3 regions of the Micromonospora sp. CV4 genome follow, and region 1 is predicted to be linked to each of the others. Evidence: riboswitches for the same ligand, from Rfam matches in the RefSeq annotation. Region 1 holds a riboswitch; each other region holds the start of a gene.
What was found. A riboswitch is a leader RNA that binds a small molecule or an ion and turns the genes downstream of it on or off. The one in region 1 is predicted to bind cobalamin.
Positions count from the first base shown of each region.

Region 2: another riboswitch for cobalamin. It lies ahead of EAD98_RS07605 (ribonucleoside-diphosphate reductase subunit alpha); the one in region 1 lies ahead of cobN (cobaltochelatase subunit CobN).
Region 3: another riboswitch for cobalamin. It lies ahead of EAD98_RS10205 (CbtB-domain containing protein); the one in region 1 lies ahead of cobN (cobaltochelatase subunit CobN).

Region 1 is NZ_RCVI01000402.1:2,628-12,092, reverse strand. It holds gene EAD98_RS27400 (MFS transporter) at 1-1,199, shown strand, start outside; gene EAD98_RS27395 (aldo/keto reductase) at 1,273-2,169, shown strand; gene EAD98_RS27390 (hypothetical protein) at 2,265-2,930, opposite strand; gene EAD98_RS27385 (hypothetical protein) at 2,956-3,435, opposite strand; gene EAD98_RS27380 (hypothetical protein) at 3,547-4,260, opposite strand; gene EAD98_RS27375 (RNA polymerase sigma factor) at 4,253-4,828, opposite strand; gene EAD98_RS27370 (hypothetical protein) at 4,955-5,290, shown strand; cobalamin riboswitch at 5,818-5,947, shown strand; gene cobN (cobaltochelatase subunit CobN) at 6,234-9,465, shown strand, end outside.
Region 2 is NZ_RCVI01000204.1:23,485-32,949, reverse strand. It holds gene EAD98_RS07610 (GH92 family glycosyl hydrolase) at 1-4,652, shown strand, start outside; cobalamin riboswitch at 4,850-5,067, shown strand; gene EAD98_RS07605 (ribonucleoside-diphosphate reductase subunit alpha) at 5,267-7,600, shown strand; gene EAD98_RS07600 (ribonucleotide-diphosphate reductase subunit beta) at 7,642-8,637, shown strand; gene EAD98_RS07595 (ABC transporter ATP-binding protein) at 8,801-9,465, shown strand, end outside.
Region 3 is NZ_RCVI01000226.1:47,518-56,982, reverse strand. It holds gene EAD98_RS10260 (peptidoglycan-binding domain-containing protein) at 1-163, shown strand, start outside; gene EAD98_RS10255 (WGR domain-containing protein) at 191-1,609, opposite strand; gene EAD98_RS10250 (SAM-dependent methyltransferase) at 1,786-2,583, opposite strand; gene EAD98_RS10245 (YccF domain-containing protein) at 2,717-3,097, opposite strand; gene EAD98_RS10240 (TIGR03086 family metal-binding protein) at 3,220-3,825, shown strand; gene EAD98_RS10235 (DUF2470 domain-containing protein) at 4,006-4,668, opposite strand; gene rpsD (30S ribosomal protein S4) at 4,782-5,390, shown strand; gene EAD98_RS10220 (ABC transporter permease) at 5,571-6,053, shown strand; gene EAD98_RS10215 (histidine phosphatase family protein) at 6,066-6,653, opposite strand; gene EAD98_RS10210 (CbtA family protein) at 6,650-7,420, opposite strand; gene EAD98_RS10205 (CbtB-domain containing protein) at 7,411-7,614, opposite strand; cobalamin riboswitch at 7,648-7,794, opposite strand; gene EAD98_RS10200 (LacI family DNA-binding transcriptional regulator) at 8,094-9,116, shown strand; gene EAD98_RS10195 (vancomycin high temperature exclusion protein) at 9,200-9,465, opposite strand, start outside.

The sequences.
Region 1 (9,465 bases):
GGACCGCCCGCAACGGCGTGGCCGTCGTGTTCACCCTCAACGGGCTCGCCGTCGGCAGCTGGTTCTCCCGGGTGCCGGCGGTCCGCGAGGCGTTGGACCTCTCAGCCGGCCGGCTCGGGCTGCTGCTGCTCGCGATGAGCATCGGCGCGCTGCTGGCGATGCCCACCTCCGGCCTGCTCGCCCAGCGCCTCGGCGCGGCCCGCACCGTGACACTGGCCACCGTGCTCGTCGCGGTCGGCCTGACCGTCGCCGGGCTGGGCGCCACGGTGGCCGGTTCGGTGGTCGTCGTCGCGCTGGGCCTGGCCGCGTTCGGGTACGGCTCCGGCGCCTGCGACGTGGCGATGAACGTCGAGGGCGCGGCGGTGGAGCGGCGTCTGGGGCGTACCGTCATGCCCCGCTTCCACGCGGCGTGGAGCCTCGGTTCGGTGGCGGGCGCGGCGATCGGGGCCGGGGCCGCCCGGTTCGACCTGCCCGTCGGCGCGCATCTCGCCGGTGTCGCGGTGGTGGTGCTGGTCGGCACCGTGCTCGGCGCCCGCGCGTTCCTGCCCCAGCCGGCCGTCGACCGGGCGGAGGGTACGGACGCCAGCCCACGCGCTCGCCGCCGCGCCCAGCTCGCCGCCTGGCGGGAGCCGCGCACCCTGCTGATCGGGCTCTTCGTGCTGGTGGCGGCCTTCACCGAGGGCAGCGCCAACGACTGGCTGGCGGTGGCCTTCGTCGACGGCCGTGACCTGAGCGAAGCGGCCGGGGCGGCGGTCTTCGGCGTCTTCGTCGTCGGCATGACCCTCGGGCGCACCGCCGGCACGGTCGCGCTGGACCGGTGGGGTCGGACGCCGGTGCTCACCGGCACCGTCCTGCTCGCCGCGTTCGGCGCGGGCCTGGCCGTGCTGGCCGGCTCGGGGCCGGTGGCCATCGTCGGCGTCGCGCTCTGGGGGCTCGGCGCGTCGCTGGGCTTCCCGGTCGGGATGAGCGCGGCGGCCGACGAAGAGGCGCACGCGCCCGTCCGTGTCAGCGTCGTCGCGGTGATCGGCTACACCGCGTTCCTGGGCGGGCCGCCGCTGCTGGGGTTGCTCGGCGACCGGGTCGGCATCCTGCACGCGCTGCTCGTGGTGCCGTTGCTGCTGTTGCCGACGCTGGCGCTGGTGCCGGTGCTGCGCCCGCCGGCCGCCGCCGAACGGACCTCGCCAGCACAGAAAAACTAACCCACCGCGCCGCCGAGCGGTATCGGGTGCGCGGCCGACTGCGCCGCGCGCCCCGGCTGGCTACGGTCGCCCGATGCCAACCGACTCGATCACCGCCGCCGCGGCGGGCAGCTGGACCCTGGGCGACCGCGCCGTGCACCGGATGGGCTTCGGCTCCATGCGCATCACCGCGAACCCGGACCGCGACCGGGCCGTCGCGCTGCTGCGCCGCGCCGTGGAGCTGGGCGTCAACCACATCGACACCGCCGCCTTCTACGTCTCGCCCGGCGGGACCCTGGGGGTCGGCACCGGCCCGGCGCGGTACGCCACCGAGCTGATCCGGGCGGCGCTCGCCCCGTACCCCGAGGATCTGGTGATCGTCACCAAGGTCGGTTTCGGGTACGACCCGGTGTCCGGCTTCACCGAAGCGTTCACCCCGGCGCAGTTGCGCGCCCAGGTGGAGGAGAACCTGCGTCGGCTCGGCAAGGACCACCTGGACGTGGTGAACCTGCGGCTCGGCCGGGGGTCGGGCCCGGTGCCGCTCGCCGAGCGGTTCGGTGCCCTGGCCGAGCTGCGCGCCGCTGGGCTGATCCGGCACCTCGGGCTCTCCAACGTCCGGCCCGAGCGGTTGGCGGAGGTGGCGGACATCGCACCGGTGGTCTGCGTGCAGAACAACTACGGGGTGGACGCCTACCGGGAGCAGGACGACTTCGTCCGGGTCTGCGGCGAGCGGGGGATCGCCTACGTGCCGTTCTTCGCGCTGGCCGGCACGGGCCGGGAGGCGGGCGCGAGCGCCGACCAGGGCGCGGCCCTGCGGGCGGTCGCCCAGGCCCACGGCGTCACCCCGCACCAGGTGCGCCTGGCCTGGACCCTGCACCAGGGACCGCACGTGCTGGCCATCCCCGGCACCGGCGACCCGGCGCACCTCACGGCGAACATCGCCGCCGCCGCCCTGCGCCTGACCCCCGAAGACCTGACCCTCCTCGGCTGAGCCCCCGCCGGCCACCGTTTTCCCCGTTGATCATGAGGTTGTCGTCCTCGATGACGGCGTGTCGCGCCGTCAACCTCATGATCAACGGTGCCGGGTCAGGGGTGCAGCCAGACGCGGAGGGGGCTGTGTGGGGTGAAGCCCGCCGCCAGGGCGGGGGTCAGGTCCGCACCGGACTCGTAGCCGACCAGCGGTACGCCGGGCACGGTGGCGGGTACGCCGTGCCAGATCTCGCGCGGATCGACTCCGTCGGCGAACAGGTTGGAGACCCCGTACACGCGGTCGCCGCTGACCACCGCGCCGCCCACGACCGTGCCCCGGTCGTCGTACCGGGCCAGGATCCGCACCCGCGGGTCGGTCAGCAGCGCCGGCCGGAACAGCGTCCCGCCACCGTGTGCCGTCGCCCAGGCGGCGAGTTCTGCCGGCGTGGTGACCGGGGTCAGCGGAGCAGCGGCGGGCGGACCCAGCGGTGGTCGGTGGATCCACTGTGCGTCGAAGAGCACCCGGAAGCCGTACCGGGACAGGTCGAGGTCGGCGAAGCTGTCCTTGACCGAGGCGCCGGGCCCGGCGTCGATCCGGGCCAGCAGGGCGTCGGCGTCGACGCCGGGGCGCAGGGTGACCGCGTCCGGGTACCAGGTCGGGGAGCGGCGGGGCACCGACCAGGCATCCGCGTCGGTCCGGCCGGTCAGCCCGTGGCTGCCGCAGACCACGTCGCACCATTCGGCGTTGTTACGGGCCGCCGCCTCCCGTACGTCCTCGGGCACGCCCGGCAGCCTAGGCGGTCGTGCCCTACGGCAGCCGGTCGGCGTACACCAGGTCCATCGTGTCGGTGTGCCCGGCCCAGCGGAGTTCGAGGTGCCAGCAACCCGCGCGCGGCAGGTCGATGATCGACGGGCCCGGACCGCCGGCGACCTCCCGGGTCACCCTGGTGTCGGTGCCGTCCAGGGTCGCGGTGATCGCCAGCGCCTCCCGCGACGTCGAGGTGGGGCGGGAGACCCACAGGATCTTGTTGTTCGACCCGTCCTGCCTGACCTGCGCCAGCGGGTGCGCGAAGAGCACCGCCACGATGTCGCCCTTGGCGCCGAAGACGTGCGGGACCCGGGCGTCCCCACGGAACCCGGTGTCCGCCCAGTCGGGCAGGGACCCCGTCTCGATCCGCGAGCCACACCCGGTCGCGGCGGTCGCGGCCGTCGTGCTCGCCGGAGCGTCGACCGCTGTGGCTAACGGGCCGTCGGTCGTGCACGCCGTCAGCAGGAGCACCGACCCCATCATCAACCTGCCCCAGGAACCCATCTCGCCCCTTCCGGATCCGTGTCGCGAGCTCGAAACCCGACTCGCATCAACAGGACACCGCCCGAACGCGCCGGGTTCCCGATGCCGCTAGTCCAGCGATCTGGCGATCTCGATCGCCTCGGCCCTGGTGAGGTCGCCCTCAAGCCGGTAGCTCACGTCGGCGTCCTGCCAGATCAGGGTCGAGGCGGCGAGCCGGGCGGTTTCCTTGCGTACCTCGCCGGTCCGATCCACGTAGGAAAGGACGTGCGGGCCGTCGACCCAGACGGCGAACTCGCCGTCGACCTGGACCCACGCCGCTCCCGGCCGGTTGGTCTCCTTGTGGAACGCCAGGTCGAGACGACCGTCGAAGGCGTCGATGCGCAGCGCGCCCCCGCGGTAGAGCAGCGTCGCCACCCGACAGGCGCCCGTGTCGTCGGGATCGGCGACCAGTACCCGCTCGGGCGGGCCGAGCGTCGCCGGTAGGCGGATCGGGAAGCGCACCGCCCGTTGTGCCTCATCCAGGGCGGCGGCTCGCTGGGCGGGCAACGGCGACGGGGTGCCGGTGGGCAGCACCGGGCCGGAGGAGGTGACGACGGTGACTCCGGCGAAGCGCAGCAGCCCCGCGACGGCGTCGGCGAGGGCGGCCCGTCCCGGTGGCAGCACCGCCACGACCAGGGCGACGAGCGCCGCGGCGGCCCAGGCACGCCACCGGCGCCGTCGGGGCGTGGTGAGCCGGGCGCGTACGCGCGCGGTAACGTCGGGCGCGTCGGGTGTCTCCAGCCAGGCGGAGAGGCCGCGCAGCTCCCGTTCGAGGTCATCCACGCCGGACCTCCTCGCGGTCGAGCAGGCCCCGGAGCTTCGTCAGTGCCCGGGACGTCCGCGACTTCACGGTGCCCCGGGGCCAGCCCAACGTCGCCACCGTCTCCTCCTCGCTGAGATCGAGGAAAAACCGGCAGACGATCACCTCACGGTCGCGTTCCGGCAGTTGCCGCAGGGCCTCCACCAGCGCGGCGCGGCGCTCCCCGGCGAGGACCGCGCCGACCGCGTCGTCCTCGGCGATCTCCGACGTGGGGTTCGCCGCCGCGGCGCGCAGGACGAGGCCGTCCCGGCGGGTACGCGACCGGTGCAGGTTGCGGGTCTCGTTGGCGACGATCGACAGCAGCCAGGAGCGGAACGACGACTCCCCCCGGAAGCGGGAGAGCTTGCGGTACCCCTTCACGAAGGCCTCCTGGATGACGTCCTCGGAGTCCGAGCCCGCGCCGAGCAGCACCGCCGTCCGGTACGCGGACGCGGTGTGCCGGGCGACCAGGAGGTCGTACGCCTTCAGGTCACCAGCCCGAGCGCGGGTGACGAGCACGTCGTCGTCCAGGGGGACCTCCGGTTGGATCACCTTCATGACACCGCCCACGCGCCACGGGTTCCATCCGCGGCCCGGTCAGCCCACTCTCACCTGGCGCGCAGCGTATTGCCAGGAATCGGTGGTGCACTGGAGGGGCGTCGAGGAGAGGAGTCGGGCATGGGCTGGTTCAGTCGGCGGGCCCGGGGCGCCGAGGCGACCCCGACGAAGCTGGACCGGGAGGCGACCCGGGACGACCTCGCCGCGCTCGAGGCGTTCATCGCCAGCCGGCGTGGGGTGGAGTTCTACCTGGAGCCGGAGACCACCGCCACCGACACCACGGTGGTGGCGATCGCCCACGACGGCGAGTGGATCCGCCGCCGGACCGGCACTCCCCGCGCGGCGGGCGCCATCGCGCGCAAGCACGCGGTGCCGCTGTACGAGGCGGCCCGCACCGGCTACCCGGAACGGATGCGCGCCTGGAGCCGGGCCCACCCGGAGCGCCACGCCCGCTGAGACTCGTCCGCCCCAGCGCCGTCTGGATCTCGCTGGCGTGCGCGGGGCTCTTCCCGGCGTCGATCATCACACTGCCGCGTTCGTCGACGACGACGGCGACGTCGGCCTGGAGCGCCGCCGGGTCGGGATCTCCGGGGCGGAGTCAGACCCGACCCGCCAGGTGGAGAAACTGCGCGGCGATCATGGCGATCGACCTCCGAGATTGATCGCGGACACTGCTGCCGTGTTCGCCCATCCTCGGCGAGGGGGCCGCGTACCAGCGCTCCGCCAGGTGGTCGCCGCAGGCCAGAGTATGTGCGGGACAGCCTTTGCTCTGCGTACCTATACGCACCGGTGACTCCCTGTGCCTGGCGCGTATTGATAAGCAGAGCAAAGGCTGTCCCGCATTGACTCGGGGCATTGTCAGGCGCGGGTCTCCGACGACGACAATCGGCGAAGCTCGATGGAGAGTGCCTGCCGGGAGGGGGCTGGGTCGGCGTTGACCGGCGGCGCGGCGGTGTGGCAGCATTCGCGGCCTGACGGCAGTGAAGGAAGTCGGTGTGAATCCGACGCGGTCCCGCCACTGTCACCGGGGAGTGATCCCCCCTCGTGCGCCACGGCCGTGCTTCTGCGGTTGGAAGGCCGGGGGAGAGCGTCGATCCGGAAGCCAGGATACTTCGGCCGTCGGGATGTACCCCAGGGCGTGGACACCCGAGGAGGACCCGATGACGCACGGCGTCTCTTTCATCGACGAGCACCGTCATGATTCGCGCGGCGAACGCGGCGGCCGCGCCGGCCGCGCCGGTCGCCGGCGCCGCTGAGCTGCGCGTCGCCACGCTGACCGCGTCCCGACGCCCACGTCGGTGACCTGGGCCGGCCTGTCGCATCCGCTGACGCCGCACCCACCCCGCTTCGTTCGGACCGCCCCCCGTGGCGGTCGGGGCGTCACCTCCCGGAGCCTTCCGTGCGCATCCTGCTGCTCTCCACCGCCGACACCGACCTGCTGGCCGCCCGTGCCAGTGGCGCCGACTATCGCCTGGCCAACCCCGCGCGGGTCGCCGCCGACGAGGTGCCCGCCCTGCTCGACGGGGTGGACCTCGTCGTCGTACGCCTGCTCGGGGGCCGGCAGGCGTGGCCGGACGGCCTCACCCGGGTGCTCGCCACCGGCCTGCCGACGGTGGTGCTCGGCGGCGAGGCGGTGCCCGACGCGGAGCTGATGGCCGTCTCCACCGTGCCGTCCGGTGTGGTCACCGACGCGCTGGCGTACCTGGTCGAGGGTGGCCCGGAGAACCTCGGCCAGCTGGCCCGGTTCCTCTCCGACACGGTGCTGCTCACCGGCGAGGGTTTCGCCCCGCCCGCGCCCACCCCGGCGTACGGGGTGCACGGCGACCACCCGGCCGAGCCGGACCGGCCAACGGTGGGCATCGTCTTCTACCGGGCGCACGCCCTGGCCGGCAACACCGGCTTCGTCGACGTGCTGGCCGACGCGGTGCGGGCGGCCGGCGGCAACCCGCTGCCGATCTTCTGCGGCTCGCTGCGCGGGCTGACCGCCGGCGCCGGCCCGCTCGGGCTCTTCGCCCGCTGCGACGCCCTGCTGGTCACCGTGCTCGCGGCCGGTGGAGCGGTCGCCGCGGACGCCTCCGGTGGCGGCGATGAGGACGCCTGGGACGTCGGCGTGCTGGCCGCCCTGGACGTGCCGATCATCCAGGCGCTCTGCCTGACCAGCACCCGCGAGCAGTGGGCCGGCAGCGACGCCGGACTGTCCCCGTTGGACGCCGCGATGCAGGTGGCCATTCCCGAGTTCGACGGCCGGATCGTCACCGTGCCGTTCTCGTTCAAGCGGATCGACGCCGACGGGCTCTCCGTCTACGCCGCCGACGCCGACCGCGCGGCCCGGGTGGCCGGCATCGCGGTACGCCACGCCCGGCTGCGGTACGTGCCCAACGCCGACAAACGGGTCGCGGTGGTGCTCAGCTCGTACCCCACCAAACACTCGCGGGTCGGCAACGCCGTCGGGCTGGACACCCCGGTCTCGGCGGTAAGACTGCTCGCGGCGCTCGCCGACGCCGGCTACCACCTGGGCGACGCGCCGGTGCCCGACGACGGCGACGCCCTGATCCACGCGCTGATCGCCGCCGGCGGCCACGACGTGGAGTGGCTCACCCCGGAGCAGCTGGCCGCGGCCGAGGCCCGGATACCGGGGCGGACGTACCGGCGGTGGTTCGACCAGATCCCGGCCGAGCTGCGCGAGCGGATGCTCGCGCACTGGGGCGAGCCCCCCGGCGAGCTGTACACCGACGGCGGGGACATCGTGCTCGCGGGGCTGCGCTTCGGCAACGTGGTACTGCTCATCCAGCCGCCGCGTGGCTTCGGGGAGAACCCGATCGCCATCTACCACGATCCGGACCTGCCGCCGAGTCACCACTACCTGGCCGCGTACCGCTGGCTCGCCGCGCCGGTCACCGACGGTGGGTTCGGCGCGGACGCCGTGGTGCACCTGGGCAAGCACGGCACCCTCGAATGGCTCCCCGGCAAGGGACTCGGTCTCGCCGCCGACTGCGCCCCGGACGCCGTCCTCGGCGACCTGCCGCTGGTCTACCCGTTCATCGTCAACGACCCCGGTGAGGGCACCCAGGCCAAGCGGCGGGCGCACGCCGTGGTGATCGACCACCTGGTGCCGCCGATGGCCCGCGCCGAGACGTACGGCGACCTGGCCAAGCTGGAGCAACTGCTCGACGAGTACGCCACCGTGCAGGCGCTCGACCCGGCGAAGGTGCCGACCGTGCGGGCGCAGATCTGGGACCTCGTACGCGCCGCGGAGCTGCACCACGACCTGCACGCCGACGCGATGCCGGACGCCGACGACTTCGACGACTTCGTGCTGCACCTCGACGGGTACCTCTGCGAGGTCAAGGACGTGCAGATCCGCGACGGGCTGCACATCCTCGCCGACGCGCCCACCGGTGAACCCCGGGTCAACCTGGTCCTTGCGGTGCTCCGGGCTCCGCAGATCTGGGGCGGCGCCCACGCCCTGCCTGGCCTGCGGCAGGCCCTCGCCGCCGCGTACGGGCTCGATGAGCAGGAGTTGCTCGCGTCGCCGGGACAGCGACTCACTCCGCCCGAGGCGCTCACCGACATCGTGGACGGACCGGCCGGCACCGCCGCCGACGCCGTCGACCTGATCGAGGCCCTGGCGCGCCGGCTCGTGGTCGGAATGGAGACCCTCGGCTGGGCCGCGGCGGCCGCCGACACGGTGGTCGAGGAGGTGACCGGCCGGCCGATCCCGGACGTCGCCGCGGTGCTGCGCTTCGCCGCCACCGAGCTGGTGCCCCGCCTGGACCGGACCACCGACGAGCTGACCAACACCCTCGGCGCGCTCGACGGCCGGTTCGTGCCGCCCGGTCCGTCCGGGTCACCCACCCGAGGCCTGGTCAACGTGCTGCCCACCGGCCGCAACTTCTACTCCGTGGACCCCAAGGCCATTCCCAGCCGCAACGCCTGGGACGTCGGGGTGGCCCTCGCGGACTCGCTGCTGGCCCGGCACCTCGCCGACACCGGGGAGTACCCCCGCTCGGTCGGGCTGACCGTGTGGGGCACCAGCGCCATGCGTACCCAGGGCGACGACATCGCCGAGGTCCTCGCGCTGCTGGGCTGCCGACCGGTCTGGGACGAGAGGTCCCGGCGGGTCACCGGCATCGAGGTGGTGCCGACGGCCGAGCTGGGCCGGCCCCGCGTCGACGTCACCGTGCGCATCTCCGGCTTCTTCCGCGACGCGTTCCCGCACGTGGTGGCGCTGCTCGACGACGCCGTCCGGCGGGTCGCCGCCCTGGACGAGCCGGACGCGGAGAACTACGTCCGGGCGCACGTCACCGCCGACCTCGCCGAGCACGGCGACGAACGGCGGGCCACCGCCCGCATCTTCGGCTCGAAGCCGGGGGCGTACGGCGCCGGGCTGCTGCCGCTGATCGACGCCCGCACCTGGCGCAGCGACGCCGACCTGGCCGAGGTGTACGCGGTCTGGGGCGGCTACGCCTACGGCCGGGGCCTGGACGGGCGGGAGGCGCGCGCCGACATGGAACGCTCGTTCGCCCGGATCGCGGTGGCGGTGAAGAACCAGGACACCCGCGAGCACGACATCGTCGACTCCGACGACTACTTCCAGTACCACGGCGGCATGGTGGCGATGGTCCGCCACC
Region 2 (9,465 bases), on a different contig from region 1:
TGTCGCCCGTCGACCAGCACGGTTACGCGCTCACCCCGGCCGGACAGGGCGCGTCGAAGGTGCTCTACGCCGAGCAGTGGAACGCGGTGCGGGCCGACATCGGCGCGATCGCGCGCGGCAAGACGATCGACCGCATCCTGCTCGCGTACGACAACCCGCAGGCAACGGCGGACACCCGGTTCCAGGGCTGGCTCGACGACGTCGCCGTGACGGCCTCCCCGGCGTCGATCGACGGATCACGGCTCACCAACTACGTCGACACCCGGCGCGGGACGAACTCGACGGGCGGGTTCTCGCGCGGCAACAACCTGCCGATCACCTCGGTGCCGAACGGCTTCAACTTCTTCACGCCGGTGACCGACGCGACGTCCGACTCGTGGGAGTACCAGTACCACCGGGTCAACAACGCCGCCAACCTGCCCACGCTCCAGGGCCTCGCGATCTCGCACGAGCCGAGCCCGTGGATGGGTGACCGCAACCAGATGTCGGTCATGCCGGTGACCGGCGACGGACCCCTCACCGGGCCGCCCAGCAGCCGGGGGCTCGCGTTCAGCCACGACGACGAGACGGCGCAGCCGGACTTCTACCGGGTCGCGCTGCAGAACGGTCTGATCGCCGAGATGTCGCCGACCGACCACGCCGGGATCATGCGGTTCACCTTCCCGTCCGGGCAGGCGACCGGAAGCCTCGTCTTCTACAACGGCACGTTCACCATCGGCGCCGACGGCACGTTCACCGGCTGGGTGGACAACGGAAGTGGCCTGTCGGCCGGTCGTAGCCGGATGTTCGTGTCCGGCGCGTTCGACCGGGCGCCGACGGCGTCCTCCGCGACGGCCGCCACCTTCGACGTGTCCGCGAACCGCCAGGTGACGATGCGCATCGCGACCTCGTTCCTCTCGGTCGACCAGGCGCGCCGGAACCTCGACCTGGAGGTCACCGGGAAGAGCTTCGACCAGGTCCACGCCGCCGCCACCGCCGCATGGAAGGACCGGCTCGGCCGGGTCGAGGTGCGGGGCGCGACCGAGACGCAGCTGGTGACGATGTACTCGAACCTGTACCGGCTGAACCTGTACCCGAACTCGCAGTCGGAGAACACCGGCACCGCCGCCGCGCCGCGCTGGCAGTACGCGAGCCCGGTGTCGGCGCCCACCGGCACGTCGACCGCCACCCACACCGGCGCGAAGATCGTCGACGGTCAGATCTACGTCAACAACGGCTTCTGGGACACCTACCGCACCGTGTGGCCCGCCTACGCGCTGCTGTACCCGGACGTCGCGGCCAGGATCTCGGACGGGTTCGTCCAGCACTACCGTGACGGCGGCTGGATCGCCCGCTGGTCGTCCCCGGGCTACGCCGACCTGATGACCGGCACCAGCGCCAATGTGGCGCTGGCCCAGGCGTACCTCACCGGCGTGAAGCTGCCCGACCCGCTCGCGGCGTACGACGCGGCGGTCAAGGACGCGACCGTCGCCTCCGGCCGCAGCGCCGTGGGCCGCAAGGGCATCGAGACCTCGCTGTTCCTCGGCTACACGCCGACCTCCACCGGAGAGTCGGTGTCGTGGGCGCTGGAAGGCTTCATCAACGACTACGGCATCGGCAACATGGGCGCGGCCCTGGCCAAGGACCCGGCCACGCCGAAGTCGGAGCGCGACCGGCTCAAGGAGGAGTCGCGGTACTTCCTGGAGCGCGCCCGCAACTACGTCCACCTGTTCGACCCGAAGACGAAGCTCTTCCAGGGCCGCGACGCCTCCGGCGCCTTCCTCGCCGGTGACCCGCTGGACTGGGGCGGCGTCTACACCGAGACCAACGGGTGGAACTTCGCGTTCACCGCACAGCAGGACGGCCAGGGACTGGCCAATCTCCACGGTGGGCCGAAGGCGCTGCGCGACAAGCTCGACCAGTTCTTCGCCACCCCGGAGAACGCCGACCGACCCGGCGGGTACGGCCGCACGATCCACGAGATGCTCGAGGCGCGCGCGGTGCGGATGGGCCAGCTCGGCATGAGCAACCAGCCGTCGCACCACATCCCCTACATGTACGCCTACGCGGGCGCCCCGGCCAGGACGCAGGCGATCGTGCGGGAGATCCTGCAACGCCTCTACGTCGGCAGCGAGATCGGCCAGGGCTACCTGGGCGACGAGGACAACGGCGAGATGTCGGCGTGGTACATCCTCAGCTCGCTGGGCATCTACCCGCTGCAGGCCGGGTCGTCCCACTGGACCATCGGCTCGCCGCAGTTCACCAAGATGACCGTCCGCCGCACGACCGGCGACATCGTCGTCAACGCGCCGGACAACAGCACGAGCAACGTCTACGTGCAGGGCGTCAAGGTCAACGGAAAGAAGCAGCGTGAGCTGTCCGTCGACGTGTCCGCGCTCGCCAGGGGTGGCACGATCGACTTCCAGATGGGCTCCAAGCCGTCGACCTGGGGCACCGGAAAGAACGACGCGCCGCCGTCCCTGACCCGGGGCGACAAGGCGCCCCAGCCGCTGCAGGACGTCACCGGCCCCGGTCTCGGCACCGCGACCGCGACGGGCGGGCAGGACGCGTCGAAGCTGTTCGACGACTCGTCGACCACGCAGCTGACGTTCGCCACCGCGACGCCGCAGGTCAGCTGGGCCTCCCGTGGCGTCAGGCAGAAGCCGACCTACTACACCCTCACCTCGGGCGCCAACGTGGGCGATCCGGCGGACTGGCGGTTGCAGGGCTCCAACGACGGCATCACCTGGAGCACCGTCGACTCCCGCAGGGGCGAGGCGTTCCGGTGGCGTAACCAGACCCGTCCGTTCGCCATCGACAATCCGGGCCGCTTCACGCAGTTCCGCCTCGTCGTGACCAGGACGGTCGGCGCCGCGCAGGCGAACCTCGCCGAGATCGAACTGCTCGCCGGGGGCGACATCGAGGTCGGCGGCGGCGACATCACGGTGACCGCCGCGGGCGCCGTGCACGCGACGTCCGGCGCACCCGTCTCGGTGCCACTGGCCTCCGTCACCGGGGGCACCGCCAGCGGCTACCGGGCCACCATCGACTGGGGTGACGGCTCACCGGTCACCGAGGGCACCCTGACGTTGAGCTCACGGGCCGTCTACAACGTCAGCGGCTCGCACACCTACGCCACGCCGGGTCACCACCAGGCGAGCGTCACGGTGACCGACGGCACCGGCCAGGGCTCGGTCACGGTCGGCGTCGACGTGGCCTACGCGCCGAGCTCCGGCCTCACCGCGGCGTTCGACACGGTCTGCGTCGGTGACGAGGGCGCCGTCGCGGCGAACTGCGACGCCAAGTCGTGGGCGTACTCGCGGGCCGCCCTGACGGCGGCCGGCGTGACCCAGGGCCAGCGGCACCAGGTGCCCGGAACGGAGCTGCGGTTCGCGCTGCCGGAGATCCCGGCAGGGCAGCCGGACAACGCCACCGGCAACGGCAGGACGGTCGTTCTCGACCTTCCGGCCGACGCCCGGAGCATCTCGTTCATCGGCGCCGGCACGCAGGGCAACCAGAGCACCACCGGCACGGCGACGTTCAGCGACGGCAGCACCGCCAGCATCCCGATCCAGCTGAGTGACTGGACGCTGGGCGGCAACGCCAACGGCACCCCGTCGTACGGCAACATCGTGGTCGCCAAGGCCGCGTACCGGTTGAGCGGCACGAGCCGGGACGGCGCGCAGCCGTTCCTGTTCGCCACCGCGCCGTACCAGATCCCGGCGGGCAAGACGCTGGTCTCGGTGACCCTGCCGACGCAGACCGGCGACCCCGGCTCGGCGGGCCGGATCCACGTGTTCGCCATCGCGAACGACGGCACACCGGCCCCCGCGCTGGTGACCACCGCACCGGCCAACCAGACGGCCAACGCCGGTCAGGTCCTCACGGCCGCCCTCGGGTCGGTGCGCGGAGGCGTTCCCGGCACGACGGGCTACCGCGCCCGGGTGCAGTGGGGCGACGGCACGGTTCCGGACGACGTCACGGTCGGCTCGGACGGTGCGCTGAGTGGACGGCACACCTACGCGCAGGAGGGCACCTACACGGTGCACGTCACCGCCTGGGACACGGTGTCGAGCAGCACCGCGACCTTCACGGTGACCGTGGCGCGTGGCGGGTCTCAGCCGGCGATCGAGGTGTCGTCGTCCGCCACTGTCACCAGCGGTGACGCGGTCGCCGTCAACGGCAGCGGGTTCGCGGCCGGTGAGCGGGTGACGGTGACTCTCGGCACCAGTCCGGCGCGGACCGTCACGGTCGCGGCCTCGGCGGCGGGAGCGGTACGAGCCTCCGTCGCGACGTCCGGTGACGTGCCGCCCGGCCGGTACTCCGTCACCGCCACCGGCGCGTCCTCCCGGACGCCGGCGACGGCCACCGTCCAGGTGACCGACAAGGTGGAGAAGCCGACCTACGAACCGCAGGCGGCGTTGACGAGCACGTCGGGACCGCGGGGCACGTCGATCACGGTCGACGGCGCCGGCTTCGCTCCGAACGAGGAGGTCACGGTCAGCTTCGGTGACGGCCTCGCGGTCCGCACGGTGCGCGCGAACGGTGATGGCGTCATCGCCGGCGCGACGGTCAGCGTCCCCGGGGCGGCGAAGGTCGGCCCGACCAGCGTCGCGCTGACGGGTGCCATCTCGGTGACCAGGGTCGCGCAGCCCTTCACCGTCACCGGGTAGCGGACACCGCTGTGGGCGGGCCGGGTCAGGGCCCGCCCACAGCGGGCAGGGCGTACGGCCCGCGCCGTCGGTGGTGTTGCGCTGCGCAAGCCACCGACCACTCGCCGGCCAGCCCGGATCGATGACGGCCGTCGCCACCGATCGCGACACGCCCGACCCCGACATGTGGGGTGTGACAAACGAGGTCGTCCCTATATATGGTGTCGAGCGCAGCTGGTTCGGCCGCTCATCCGCAGTGGTCGAGGCAAGAGGGAACCTGGTGGAAATCCGGGACTGCCCCGCAGCGGTGAGTGGGAACGACCGCCGTCATCAGCACTGGGCCGCCACGCGGCCTGGGAAGCGACGGCCAGTAGGAGACCGGCGATCCCGGTCGTGCCCACGAGTCCGAAGACCTGCCAGCGCGCCGCGCACCCGCACCCGGGTGTGCGGCGGTCCGACGCCGCGTGGGACGGCCGACGCCCCCTGACCCACGCCCGGCGTGGCGTCCGCCGGTGTCTGTCTCCTCGCGTCCGAGGGCCATCAGGTCTCGAACTCGCGAGGAGTGAGTGGTGACAGTCACCCAGGTGGTCCCGACCGGCGGCGACACCGCCCAGCCGGGCCGGCGGCGCACGCAGATGCACGTCCGCAAGCGCGACGGCGCCAGCGAACCGGTGGACGTCAACAAGATCGTCCGTGCGGTCGAGCGGTGGACCGACGACCTGACCGACGTCGACCCGCTGCGGGTGGCGACCCGGACGATCAGCGGCCTCTACGACGGTGCGACGACGGCGGAGCTGGACCGGCTGTCCATCCAGACCGCGGCCGAGATGATCGGCGAGGAGCCGCAGTACTCGCGCCTGGCCGCCCGTCTGCTGGCCGGTTACGTCGACAAGGAGGTGCGCCGGCAGGGCATCACCTCGTTCAGCGCGGCGATCCGGATCGGCCAGGCCGAGGGACTGATCGGCGACGAGACCGCCGCCTTCGTCGCCGCCCACGCCCGGACGCTGGACGACGCCGTCGACCCGAACGGCGACCGGCGGTTCGAGTACTTCGGCCTGCGCACGGTGTACGACCGGTACCTGCTGCGCCACCCGACCAGCCGGCTGGTGCTGGAAACGCCGCAGTACTGGCTGCTGCGGGTGGCCTGCGGCCTGTCCCGTACGCCCGACGAGGCGATCGACTTCTACCGGCTGATGTCCAGCCTGGCCTACCTGCCCAGCTCGCCGACGCTGTTCAACTCCGGCACCCGGCACACCCAGATGTCCTCCTGCTACCTGGTCGACTCCCCGCGCGACGAGTTGGACTCGATCTACGCGCGGTACGCCCAGGTCGCCAACCTGTCCAAGTTCGCCGGCGGCATCGGCATCGCGTACTCCCGGGTCCGGTCCCGGGGGGCGCTGATCCGCGGCACCAACGGGCAGTCCAACGGGATCGTGCCGTGGCTGCGCACGCTGGACGCGAGCGTCGCCGCGGTCAACCAGGGTGGCCGGCGCAAGGGCGCCGCCTGCGTCTACCTGGAGCCGTGGCACCCGGACGTCGAGGAGTTCCTGCAACTGCGGGACAACACCGGCGAGGACGCCCGGCGCACCCACAACCTGAACCTGGCCAACTGGATCCCCGACGAGTTCATGCGCCGGGTCGAGGCCGACGAGGTGTGGTCGCTGTTCGACCCGCACGAGGTGCCGGAGCTGCCCGACCTGTGGGGCGACGAGTTCGACGCCGCGTACCGGGCGGCCGAGGCGCAGGGCCGCTACGTGCGGCAGGTCCCGGCGCGGGAGCTGTACGGCAAGATGATGCGCACCCTGGCCCAGACCGGCAACGGGTGGATGACCTTCAAGGACGCGGCCAACCGGCTGTGCAACCAGACCGCCGAACCGGGCAACGTGGTGCACCTGTCCAACCTCTGCACCGAGATCATCGAGGTGTCCAGCGACGCCGAGACGGCCGTGTGCAACCTCGGCTCGGTGAACCTCGCGGCGCACCTCACCGACGGCGGCATCGACTGGCAGCGGCTGCGCGCCACGGTCCGTACCGCGGTGACGTTCCTCGACCGGGTCATCGACATCAACTACTACCCGACCGCGCAGGCGGCGGCGAGCAACCCCCGCTGGCGGCCGGTCGGGCTCGGGCTGATGGGCCTGCAGGACGTGTTCTTCGCGCTGCGGCTGCCGTTCGACTCCCCGGCGGCGCGGGAGCTGTCCACCCGGGTCAGCGAGGAGCTGTACCTGACCGCCCTGGAGACCTCCGCCGACCTGGCCCGCCCCTTCGGCGCGCATCCGGCGTACGGGCAGACCAGGGCCGCGCGGGGCCGGTTGCAGCCGGACCTGTGGGGTGTCGAGGGTACGCAGACCGCCCGGTGGACCGCGTTGCGCGAGCGGGTGGCCGCCCACGGGCTGCGCAACTCGCTGCTGGTGGCGGTCGCCCCGACCGCCACCATCGCCTCCATCGCCGGGTGTTACGAGTGCGTCGAGCCGCAGGTGTCCAACCTGTTCAAGCGCGAGACCCTGTCGGGCGAGTTCCTCCAGGTCAACACCGCTCTGGTACGCGAGCTGAAGGCCCGCGGCCTGTGGACCGAGCGGGTCCGGTCGGCGATCAAGCGGGCCGAGGGGTCGGTGCAGGACATCGCGGAGCTGCCGGCCGCCGTGCGCGAGCTGTTCCGCACCGCGTGGGAGCTGCCGCAGCGGGCGCTGATCGACCTGGCCGCCGCCCGCGCGCCGTTCATCGACCAGTCGCAGTCGCTGAACCTGTTCCTGGCCTCGCCCACCATCGGCAAGCTCTCCTCGATGTACCTGTACGCCTGGAAGGCCGGCCTGAAGACGACCTACTACCTGCGGTCCCGCCCGGCCACCCGGATCCAGCAGGCCACCGTCGCGCCCACTGCCGTCGCTCTCGTCGCGCCGTCCACGGCCGACGCCGAGGCGCTGGCCTGCTCCCTGGAGAACCCCGAGTCGTGCGAGGCCTGCCAGTGACCGCCGCCGCCGACGCCACCACCGACACGAGGACCACGCACATGCTGCTCGACCCCGGGATGGACCTCACCCTCCGCCCGATGCGCTACCCGCACTTCTTCGACCGGTTCCGCGACGCCATCCGCAACACGTGGACCGTCGAGGAGGTCGACCTGCACGCCGACCTCGCCGATCTCGACAAGCTCTCGCCCGCCGAGCGGCACCTGGTCAGCCGGCTGGTGGCGTTCTTCGCCACCGGCGACACCATCGTCGCCAACAACCTCGTGCTCAACCTCTACCAGCACGTCAACAGCCCCGAGGGCCGTCTCTACCTGTCCCGGCAGCTGTTCGAGGAGGCGGTGCACGTCCAGTTCTATCTCAACCTGCTCGACACGTACGTGCCCGACGAGAACGAGCGGTTCGCCGCCTTCGCCGCCATCGAGAACATCCCCTCGATCCGCCGCAAGGCCGACTTCTGCTTCCGGTGGATCGACTCCCTCAACGACCTGCGCGAGTTGCGGTCCCGCGAGGACCGGCGGATGTTCCTGCTCAACCTGATCTGCTTCGCCGCCTGCATCGAGGGGCTGTTCTTCTACGGCGCGTTCGCGTACGTGTACTTCCTGCGCTCCCGCGGTCTGCTCCACGGCCTCGCCTCCGGCACGAACTGGGTGTTCCGCGACGAGTCCATGCACATGGCCTTCGCGTTCGACGTCGTCGACACGGTGCGCGCCGAGGAGCCGGACCTGTTCGACGACGACCTCGCCGACCAGGTCCGTCAGATGCTCGCCGAGGCCGTGGAGTGCGAGGTCCAGTTCGCCGAGGACCTGCTCGGCCACGGCGTGCCCGGCCTGACGCTGGCCGACATGCGGGAGTACCTCCAGCACGTCGCCGACCGGCGTCTCGCCCAGCTCGGGATCGCGCCGCACTACGGGTCGGCCAACCCGTTCGCCTTCATGGAGTTGCAGGACGTGCAGGAGCTGTCCAACTTCTTCGAGCGGCGGGTGTCGGCGTACCAGGTCGGGGTCAGCGGAACGGTCGCCTTCGACGACGACTTCTAGTGCCGATCAGGCGACGGCGGGAGACCGCCGTCGCCTGCTCGACGGGCCCCGACGCCGCCGAAATTAGGTGAGGCTAACCTGTCGTGGTCGCAGGGAGGGTTCATCTCGTGTACGCAACTGTCCGGCTCGTCGACGGCGCGGCCCGACCATCGGCTCGGCTGTCATGATCCGCCCGCCCGTGGCGGCCGGCGAGACCAGCGGTGGTGTCGTGCTGCGCCGCGCCCTGCGGCGCCAGCGCGGCCGGGTGCTGGCTGGCACCCTGCTGCTCTGTCTGCACCAGGTCACCGAGGTCCTCGTCCCGGTGGCGATCGGCGTGATCATCGACCGCGCGGTCGCCACCGGGGACGTGCCGGCGTTGCTGCTCTCGCTCGCCGGCCTCGCCGCCCTCTTCACCGTCCTCGCCTTCGCCTACCGGACCGGCGCCCGGCTGGCCTACGCCGCCGTGGAACGGGAGGCGCACGCCGTGCGGGTCGAGATCGCCGGGCGCGCCCTGGACCCGCGCGGACACCGCTCGGGCATGCGCGACGGCGAACTGCTCTCGGTCACCGCCTCCGACGCCGAGCTGTCCGCGCTCGTGGTGCGGGTCGCGGGGCTCTCCGCCGCGGCGATCACCGCGATCGTGGTCGCGGCGGTCGCGCTGCTCGTCGTCGACGTTCCGCTCGGTCTCGGGGTGCTCGTCGGCGTACCCCTGGTGGTCGTCGCCCTGCAGCGGATGGCGCCGTTGCTCACCCGGCGCAGCGCGAGTCAGCAGGAGGCGCTGGCCACCACGACCGCGCTCGCCGTGGACCTCGTCAGCGGTCTCCGCGTCCTGCGCGGCATCGGCGCCCA
Region 3 (9,465 bases), on a different contig from region 1:
CATCCACGCGATCGCGCTGGCGGACACCGACCAGTCGGCTGCCGCGCAGCACCAGGCCGGAGACTACTACCTGGGTCTCAACGGACTGGCCAACCGCGGCGCCGACGACGGCCCGGCGGTCACCCCCAAGGTGTCCTGGGAGGAGTACCAGCGGGCCGCCTGAGCAGCGACGGACGGTGGTGAACGGGGCTCAGCGCAGCCGGCGGATGTCGCCGTACGCCCGGTAGAACCCACCTCGGCCCGACTCGCGGACCTCGGTCACCAGGTAGCGGGCACCGGGCTCGCGGATGCCCTTGGGGAACTGCACCGACCAGTCGCGCCGGTAGCCGTCGGACAGCACCTGGACTCGCATCCGCCCCCGGTCGGTCAGGCACTGCACCACCACGCCCGCGCCGGCGTCGCTGGTCACCTCGACGACCGTCGGCTCCACGGTCCGCGGTGCCTGACGGGGCGCCTTGACGTCCAGCACGTCCGGCACGTCCCCGGTCTGTGCCGCCCGGATCGCCGACTCGCTGGCGTCGATGCAGGCCAGGTGGCCGCCGGTGGTGACGACGTAGAGCCGATCGCCGTGATACTGCATCGAGTACGCCGAGCCGCAGCCGGTGCCGAGCTTCCACAGCCGGGTGCCCGCCGCGTCGAAGCAGTAGATCGAGGACTGGCTGTCGCCGGCGAACACGAACCGGCCACCCTCGGCGGTGGCGCAGGAGAAGACCGGGGCGTCGCACCGGTAGCTGCGCTCGACCCGGCCGTCCTTGGCCAGCCGCACCACCTCGCGGGTGCCCGTCCCGGCGAACACGCTGCCGCGTTCCTGCCACCCGAAGAGCACCGAACCGGTCGTGGTGTGCCAGAGCTCGCGGCCGGTACGCCAGTCGTAGCCGGTCACCCCCTTCGAGTGGCCGTGGTAGAGCGCGTCGGGGTCGCAGCGCACCATCCAGGCCGAGCGGCCCCGCCCGGGCCGGCGCCAGAGGAACTCGTCCTCGTGGTCGATGGCGGCGATCCCGCCGTCGGCGTCCGAGACGCCCAGGACGCCGTCGTGGATGTCCAGCCAGTAGATGTCGATCTCGGGGGCGATCGCGTACGCCACCCGGGGGATCTTGCCGGAGAGGTCGTAGACGTTGCCGTCGTCGCAGCCCGCGTAGATCCAGGCGTCGTCGGCGACGATGCACTTCACCCCGTCGGGGAGCCGGACCTGACCGCGCACCTGGGCGTCGTGCCCGAGGGTGGTGATCACGCCCTGCTCGTTGCCCACCATGCAGTGCTGGTCGTCGACGAAGATGCCGAAGGCGGGGGCGCCGGAGTCGTAGCGCCACAGCACCGGGGCGGTGCGGGCCGTGGAGCGGGTGCTGACGATCTGTCGCCGCGAGATGCTGCGCTTCGGTCGGACGCCGGGGACGGCCGGAGAATAGCCCTTGCGGACCTTCTCGCCGATCTTCTTCGCCGCGGCCGCCCGGGCCCGGGCGTTGTCCGGGTAGGCGCTCGCCTTGACCTGCCCCTGGTCGCCGATTCGGCCGTAGCGCACGGTCAGCGTGGCGTCGTCGACGACGACCTCGTAGAACTTGTGCGCACCGTCCACTTCGGACAGTTCGAGGTAGGTCGTCTCCTGCGGCATGGGGGCCTCCGAGGGGGTCAGCGACCGGCCCGAGGTGGCCGGCGCGGCGACAGTGACCACACGCTAACCACGCCCTCCGACAAGATCGGCTGCCGCCGCGCATCCGCCGGCGCGACGCCGGAGCGCTGCCGGCTGAACCAGCCGGCCGCGCTCCGGGTCACCGATCAGTCGACGATTCAGGGCTTACGGGCCACCGCGCCGTACGCGTCGATGCCCTGGGCGTCGGGCTCGTCCGGGCGCCACAGCGGGATCGGCACCAGGCCGGGCTCCACCATCGCCAGCCCGGAGAAGCAGCTGGCGAGCTCCTCGGGGCTGCGCAGGATGTACGGGACGCCGCCGTTCTCCGCCAGCCGCTGGGCGCCGGACACGACCGCCGGGCTGGTGTTGGTGCCGTCCCAGAACACCAGGTGGCTGCCGGACGTGATGGCGTCCATCGTCCGCTGGACGATCGAGCGCACCACGTCGAGGTCGGGCTCGTAACCCATGACGCCCATGTACATCACGGCCACGGGCTGGTCGAAGTCCAACGTCCGCGCCGCCTCGGCGAGGATCTTCTCCGGATCGTGGTAGTCGGCGGGCACGTAGGTGGTGACGCCCTCCGAGGTCGTGTTGGCCAGCAGTGCCCGGGCGTGCACGAGGACCATCGGATCGTTGTCGACGTAGACGATCCGCGACTCGGGCGCGATGCCCTGGGCGACCGCGTGGGTGTTCTGCATGGTAGGCAGGCCGGTGCCGATGTCCAGGAACTGCCGGATGCCCGCCTCGGCGGCCAGGTGGCGAACGGCCCGCACCAGGAACCGGCGGGACTGCTGTGCCATGACGACGATCTCCGGATAGACCTCGGCCACGGCGTCGCCGGCCGCCCGGTCGGCCTGGAAGTTGTCCTTGCCACCCATCCAGTAGTTCCAGATCCGTGCCGCGTGCGGCACGTCGGGCTCAAGCTTCGCTGCGAGTTCGGCATCCGGGCCGGCCATGCCAGGCTCCAATCGGAAGGTCGTCAGACTGTGGGCACCGTTGCGGTACGAGCGGCATCGTACCCGCGCGTCCACTGTCGACGGTTTGGCGTCCGGCGCGGATCGGCGTCCGCGTCGGCGTGGCCGAGCTCTCTCACGGCGCGTCGACGACCTCGCGGCCGAGGGGCCAGAACGCGGCCGGCACGAGCTTGAAGTTGGCGATGCCGAACGGTATCCCGATGATCGTGACGCAGAGGGCGATGCCGGCGACGATGTGGGACAGGGCGAGCCACCAGCCCGCCAGCACCACCCACAGCACGTTCGCGAGCCCCGAGGCGACGCCCGCGCCCGGCTTGGGCACCAGCGTGCGGCCGAACGGCCACAACGAGTAGACGGCGAGACGCAGCGACGCGACAGCGAAGGGAATGGTGATGACCAGGACGAAGCAGATCAGCGCGGCGATGCCGTAGCCGACCGCCAGCACGATGCCACCGCCGAAGATGAGCCAGAGAACGTTCAGCACGAAGCGAATCACCTCTTCAGCATGAGGGGCGCTCGCCACCGGGCGGTCCGCGCCCAGCGCCCCGGCACAGCCTGGGGCGTCTTGTCGGACCCGCCGACTACCGTGCGGACGATCCGTCCCGAAGGAGTAGCGAGATGCGCGACACCAGCAGAGCCACCCCGGACTTCGAGCCGGCGTCCCGCGCGTTGACGTCGCTGGTGCTGGGGGTGACCGATCAGCAGCTCACCGCTCCCACCCCGTGTGCGGGATGGGTCGTGGGTGACCTGCTCGACCATCTCGTCGGTCTCACGGTCGCCTTCCGCATGGCCGCGGAGAAGGCGCCCGACGGTGCTCCAGACGGCCCCGGCGAGTCCACGATGGCCAACCTGGATCCTGAGTGGCGCACGGTTCTGCCCGCGCAGCTCGACCAACTGGCTGCCGCCTGGCGCGTGCCGAGCGCCTGGACGGGTGATGCGGCGGCCGGCGGGGTCGTGCTGCCGGCCGAGGTCATGGGCCTGTTCGCGCTTAACGAGCTCGTCGTGCACGGTTGGGATCTCGCCCGGGCGACCGGCCAGGCGTACGACGTGGCCCCGCAGATCGTCGAGTGCCTCCACGGTCTGGTGTCGCAGCAGGCGAGCAGCGAGGGCAGTCCGGGCCTGTTCGGGCCGTTGATCACGGTGCCGGCCGAGGCGGCGCTGCTCGACCGGGTCGTCGGGCTCACCGGGCGCGACCCGGCCTGGGCCGCTCCGACGGCTTCCTAGCGACGTCGATCGGACGACGCGGAACGCCCTGGGAGGTGCGCTGCCGCTGCGCCCCCACCGACGTGGTCACCTTCGAACCGGGGTGGCCGATGACGGCGCACCGGCCCGCCCGGGCCGGTGCGAGATCGCCGGGTCCGCAACTGCCCGACGGTGACCCTGATGATCAGTCGGCGCTGGTCATCAACGGGCGCGTCGGCAGTGCCGAGACTCGCTGAGCAGTGCGTCGATCTGGCCGCCGAGTTCGTCGGGATGGCGCAGTGCCGAGCGGAACCTCAGCCGGACGTCCCGATCGCCGGCGGGCAGCTCCAGGCGGAGCACGACACCGTGGCGATCGAGGCGCAGCGGCCGGACCTGGCGAACACCCCGCATGTGGTGGGTGGGAACCAGTCGGCACAGCCGGTCGACGGTGTACGCGTGGTGGTGGTCGAGATGGCACAACAGGTCGGCTTCGGTGGCGGCCAGCGGGTCGGGCCGGGCGGTGGCGAACGCGGCCGGGTCGATCGAGGTGGTGCCGTCGGCGGTGCTCACCTCGGCGGTGGCGAGATCAAGGACCGCCACCAGGTCGTCACTCCCGTCGTACCCGGAGGTGTCGCCTCCGGTCGGAGCCAGCCAGCCGGTGAGCGTGCCGCGTCCCCGGACCCGGTTGCGTACCGGGGTGGGTGCCAGGTCGGTCACCTGGATCATCGCCACGGTCTCCCGCTGGTGCGCGAGGCGCTGCGCGAGTTGGCAGTCGGCCGGTAGCTCGACTCGCACCCGTCCATCACCTGTCACCGTGTGCCGTCCGGCGACGTGCGCCTCGTGGCCGGGGATGTGCAGGGTGAGGGAATGAGCGGCGACGAGCATCGATCGAAGACGGACCGCCGGGTCGTCGGTGGAGTCCGTCGTGCTGGTCGAGGGGTTGCTCAACCCGATCACCTCCTAATAAGGTTAGGCTTACCTTACTTGAGAGGTGAAGAATGAATCAGACCCGCCCCAAGGTCAAGCGGTCCCGTGCTCTCGGCATCGCACTGACCCCGAAATGTGTGCGCTACTTCGAACGCCGCCCGTTCCCACCCGGGCAGCACGGCAGGGCTCGCCGGACCACCAGCGACTACAAGGTCCGGTTGCTGGAGAAGCAGCGACTCAAGGCGCAGTACGACCTGCACGAGGGCCAGCTGCGGCGCGCGTTCGACCGGGCTGTCCGGCGGCCGGGCAAGACCGGGGAGCAGCTGATCGTCGACCTTGAGTGCCGGCTGGACGCGCTGGTGCTGCGGGCTGGCTTCGCCCGCACCATCTACCAGGCCCGTCAGGTCGTCACCCACCAACACGTCACAGTCAACGGCCGCCGGCTGGACCGGCCGTCCGCGCGGCTGCAGCCCGGCGACGTCATCGCCGTGGCGGAGCGCAGCCGGGGCAAGGCCCCGTTCGTCGTCGCGGCCGCCGGGGCGCACGCCCCGGAGCGGCCAGCGCCGTACCTGGAGGTCAGCCTGACCGGCCTGACCGCTCGCCTGACCCGGGTCCCGCTGCGGCCGGAGGTTCCGGTGGTCTGTGACGAGCAGCTCGTCGTCGAGTACTACTCACGCTGAGCGAGGGGTCGGCCGCCCGCGACCGCCGCCGCGGGCTGCACCTCCGGTACGCGCGTCGACGCCTCCTGCGCGTCGCCGTCGAGCGGCGACGTCCCGGTCTCGCTGGCCGGAGGTTCGACGGCGACGCCAGGGCCCCTCGACAACCCCGCGCCGGGGGAGTGGCCGAGCCGAGCGAGACCCGTGCCGCCGCGTGGCATCGCGATCATTCCGGTCGCGGGGATCCTGATCGGCGGGGCGATGACCGCCACCTCGCTGGCCGGTCGCCGTGCGCTGGACGAGCTGACCAGCCGGCGCGGTGAGGTGGAGGCCGGCCTGGCCCTGGGCCTGCTGCCCCGGGACGCCGTGCTGCTGGTGTGCCGTCCGGCGGCCGGGCAGGCGCTGGTCCCGGCACTCGACCAGACACGGACGGTGGGCCTGGTGACCCTTCCGGGTGCGTTCGTCGGGGTGCTGCTCGGTGGGGCGAGCCCCCTCGCCGCCGGTGTGACGCAGTTGGTCGTGCTCGTCGGACTCCTCGCCGTCGAGGCCGTCGCTGTCGTCCTCACCGTCGAACTGGTCGCCCGTGGCCGGCTCCGACCCGCCGGATCGGGGCCGCGCCGGGCCGGTCGGGCCCGCGTCACGCCGTCGTTGGCCCGGGGACCCGCGGCCCGCCGGGAGGCGCCCTGACCGGTGCCCGTCTCAGTCGGCCCGCGGTGCGCTCAGCCGTAGCTGCCACCGTGCCCCGTGACCGGTGAGCCGGACCATCGCCAAAGGCTCGACATCCAGCTGCCGGAACGTCGCCAACGGCAGGTCGAGGGCGTGAACGACCGCGACCCGGATCACGATCGGATGGGTGACGGCGATGATCCGCTCGCCGCGCCCCCGCTGCGCGTCCAGCCAGCGGCCGACCCGGTCCCGGAGTGCCACGATCGACTCGCCCCCGTGCGGCGCCGCGTCCACCTCGGACAGCCATGCTTGCAGCGCCCGAGGCTGTTCGGCGCCGACCGCCTCCAGCGACCGTCCGGTCCAGTGGCCGTGGTCGCAGTCGGCCAGCGCCGCCTCGGCGCTCGGCGTCAGCCCGAGGGCGTACGCGGTCTCGATGGCCGCCGGCGCGGGACTGGACAGGCAGACCGCGTTGCCGCCCCGCCGGTCCCGCCCAGCGGAGGCCCGGGCGAGGGCGGCGCGTCGACCACCCTCGTCCAGGCTCTCGTTTCCCCCGCCGAACGTCGCCCGCCGCAGCGCGGCCGTGTGCCCGTGCGCGACCAGCCGCAGGCGGGTGGTGGTCACGTGCTCGGGGCTGCGGTGGCGGCCCTGCGGCGCCCGTCCTGGTTCATCAGGGCCGCGAACAGCAGCCCGATCCCCGTCCAGAGCACCACCTGGGTGCCGAGCGAGGCGAGCCGGAAGTCCCACAGCAGGGTCGCGGGGAAGTCGTCCGGGACCTCCTGGAAGGACGGCAGCACGACGTAGGCCACACCGGTCACCAGCAGGAACCCGCCGACGGCGGCCCCGGCGCGGAGCCACAGTGGCGCCGCGCCGCCGACCGACCGGTAACCCAGCGAGCCGGCCCACACCGCCACCAGGCCGAGTGCCACCATCAGCAGGTAGGTGCCGGTGCGCTGGTCGATGGTGGCCGGGTCGCCGACCGCCGGTGGATTCGCCGGGTACTTGACGAACGGCACGATCACCACGCCGAGCAGCGCGGCGCCGGCCAGCAGCAGACCCGACCGGCCGTCGTCGTACGCCCGCCGCCGACGGCAGAGCAGAACGTACGCGGTGGCCAGCAGGCCACCCATCGCCGCGCCGAACAGGCTGGTGGCCAGGAACAGACCGCCACGCTGCCCGTCCCTGCTGACCAGCGCGTCATCGTGATGGTGCCCACCGGCGGTGGGATCGGCGTGTGCCGCCGCGTCCTCGATCGCGATGGCCGCGTCGACGTGTGGTTCGCCGGCCACATAGGCGAACGTTCCGGCGAGGAGGCCGGCGACCAGGCCGGCGAGCAGTCCGCGGACGAGAACGGTGACGAACCGTGGTGCGGTGGTGGTGGTCAGTGGCACGGGACACCCAGCAGGTGCCGACCGTCGTGCATCAGCTCGTGCAGGTACATCCCGCTACGGGAGACCGCCCCCTGGTCGAAGGCGACAAGATAGGCCAGCAGGAGAAGCACGGCGACGGTGGCCAGGGCCGTCCACAGCAGACGGACGTTGCCAGCGGGCTGCACCAACGGCTGGCTGGACGTGGAGCTGGACATGATACGCAAACCTCCTCGGGGATGACGCGTCCCCATCGCAAGGCTGCGGACAACCGAGTGTCCTGGCTCGCGGACCCCGTGGGGACCGCTCACAGTGGCGCGACCGCGCCGGATTCACACCGGCTTCCCTCGCGTCGCCGCAGATAGTGGATCGACGGTATCGGCGCCGATCCGGCCGGTCAACCACGCCCCTTGTGACGCACGGCATCAGGTGAGTCGTGCGACCGCCGGCCGCGGACCGACCCAGGTCACGCCGTGGGCGTGAAAATTTCGGTCCACGTGCCGATGCCTTCCGAAAGCAGGACCCCATGATCGGTTCCATTCGGGATGCGGCAAAGGCCTTGACCAGTATGGAAACAACTCGTAACGTCCCGGCCATCGATCGACATTATCGGTCAGGCATCGAAAGTTCCGGAGCTTCCACCCATCGTCATGCGCCGTGACGCCGAGGGCGCGATCACCAGTCAGGGAGGCCGGACGTGGGCTCCGACATCGGACGAAACGTCACCATCGCGATGATCGCGCGGCTGGCCGGTGTCTCCGTACCCACGGTGTCCCGGGTCATCAACGGCCGCTCCGACGTCGCGCCGCAGACCCGGGAACGGGTCGAGGAACTGCTGACCCGGCACGGCTACCGCCGTCGCTCGTCGCCGAAGCGGACCGACGCCGCCCTGATCGACCTGGTCTTCAACGACCTCGACAGCCCATGGGCGGTGGAGATCATCCGCGGCGTCGAGGACGTCGCCCTGAGCAGCGGCGTCGGCACCGTCGTCTCGGCCATCCACTGGCGCATCTCCTCGGCCAAACAGTGGCTCGACAACATGCGCACCCGCTCCACCGACGGGGTCATCTTCGTGACCTCGATGGTGAATCCGCCGCTCCAGGCCGAGCTGAGCCGGCTCCACCTGCCAGTGGTCATCGTCGACCCCGCCGGCGTGGACCCACGGGCGGCGCCCACCATCGGCGCCACCAACTGGGCGGGCAGCCTGAGCGCCAACCAGTACCTGCTCGGCCTCGGCCACCGACGCATCGGCTTCATCGCCGGTCCACCGCACCTGATGTGCAGCCGGGCCCGGTTGGACGGCTACCGCGCCGCTCTCGCCGCCGCCGGCATCGCCCTCGACGACGCCCTGATCCGCCCCGGCAACTTCTACCACGAGGCCGGCTACACCGCCGGTACGCAGCTGCTGTCCCTGCCCGACCCGCCCACCGCCATCTTCGCCGCCAGCGACCAGATGGCGCTCGGCGTCTACGAGGCGGTCCGCAAACGTGGCCTACGGGTGCCCGGCGACATCAGCGTGGTCGGCTTCGACGATCTGCCCGAGGTCCAGTGGTGCTCCCCGCCGCTGACCACGGTTCGCCAACCTCTGGCCAAGATGGGCATGCTGGCCGCGCGTACCGTGCTGCGCCTCGCCGCCGGCGAGACGATCGAGAGCCCGCGCGTCGAACTCGCCACCGACCTCATCGAACGCGACAGCGCCGCCGCGCCCCGGCACCGCTGACGCGGACACCGGCTCGCAGCCGCCGCGTCCGAGTGGGCCGGGACACCTGTCGTCGTCAGCAGATCGTCATCAGCCGGTCGTCGTCAGCCGGTCCGGAGAGCGTCGTCGACGCCGGTCTCGCGGCGGCCGAGATGGGCCGGGTCACGGCCGGAGAGCAGGTCCAGGGCCGCCTTCAGGCAGGCACCGTACTCGCGGGTGGAGCTGACCCGCCACGGCCGGGCGTACCGCTTCATGGTCTCGTCGCCGACGCCGTTGGCGTCGATGCCGAGGCGCCGGCACAGAGCCACGGCGCGGGGCAGGTGGAAGGCCTGGGTCACCACGGTCGCGCGTGTCACCCCGAAGATCCGCT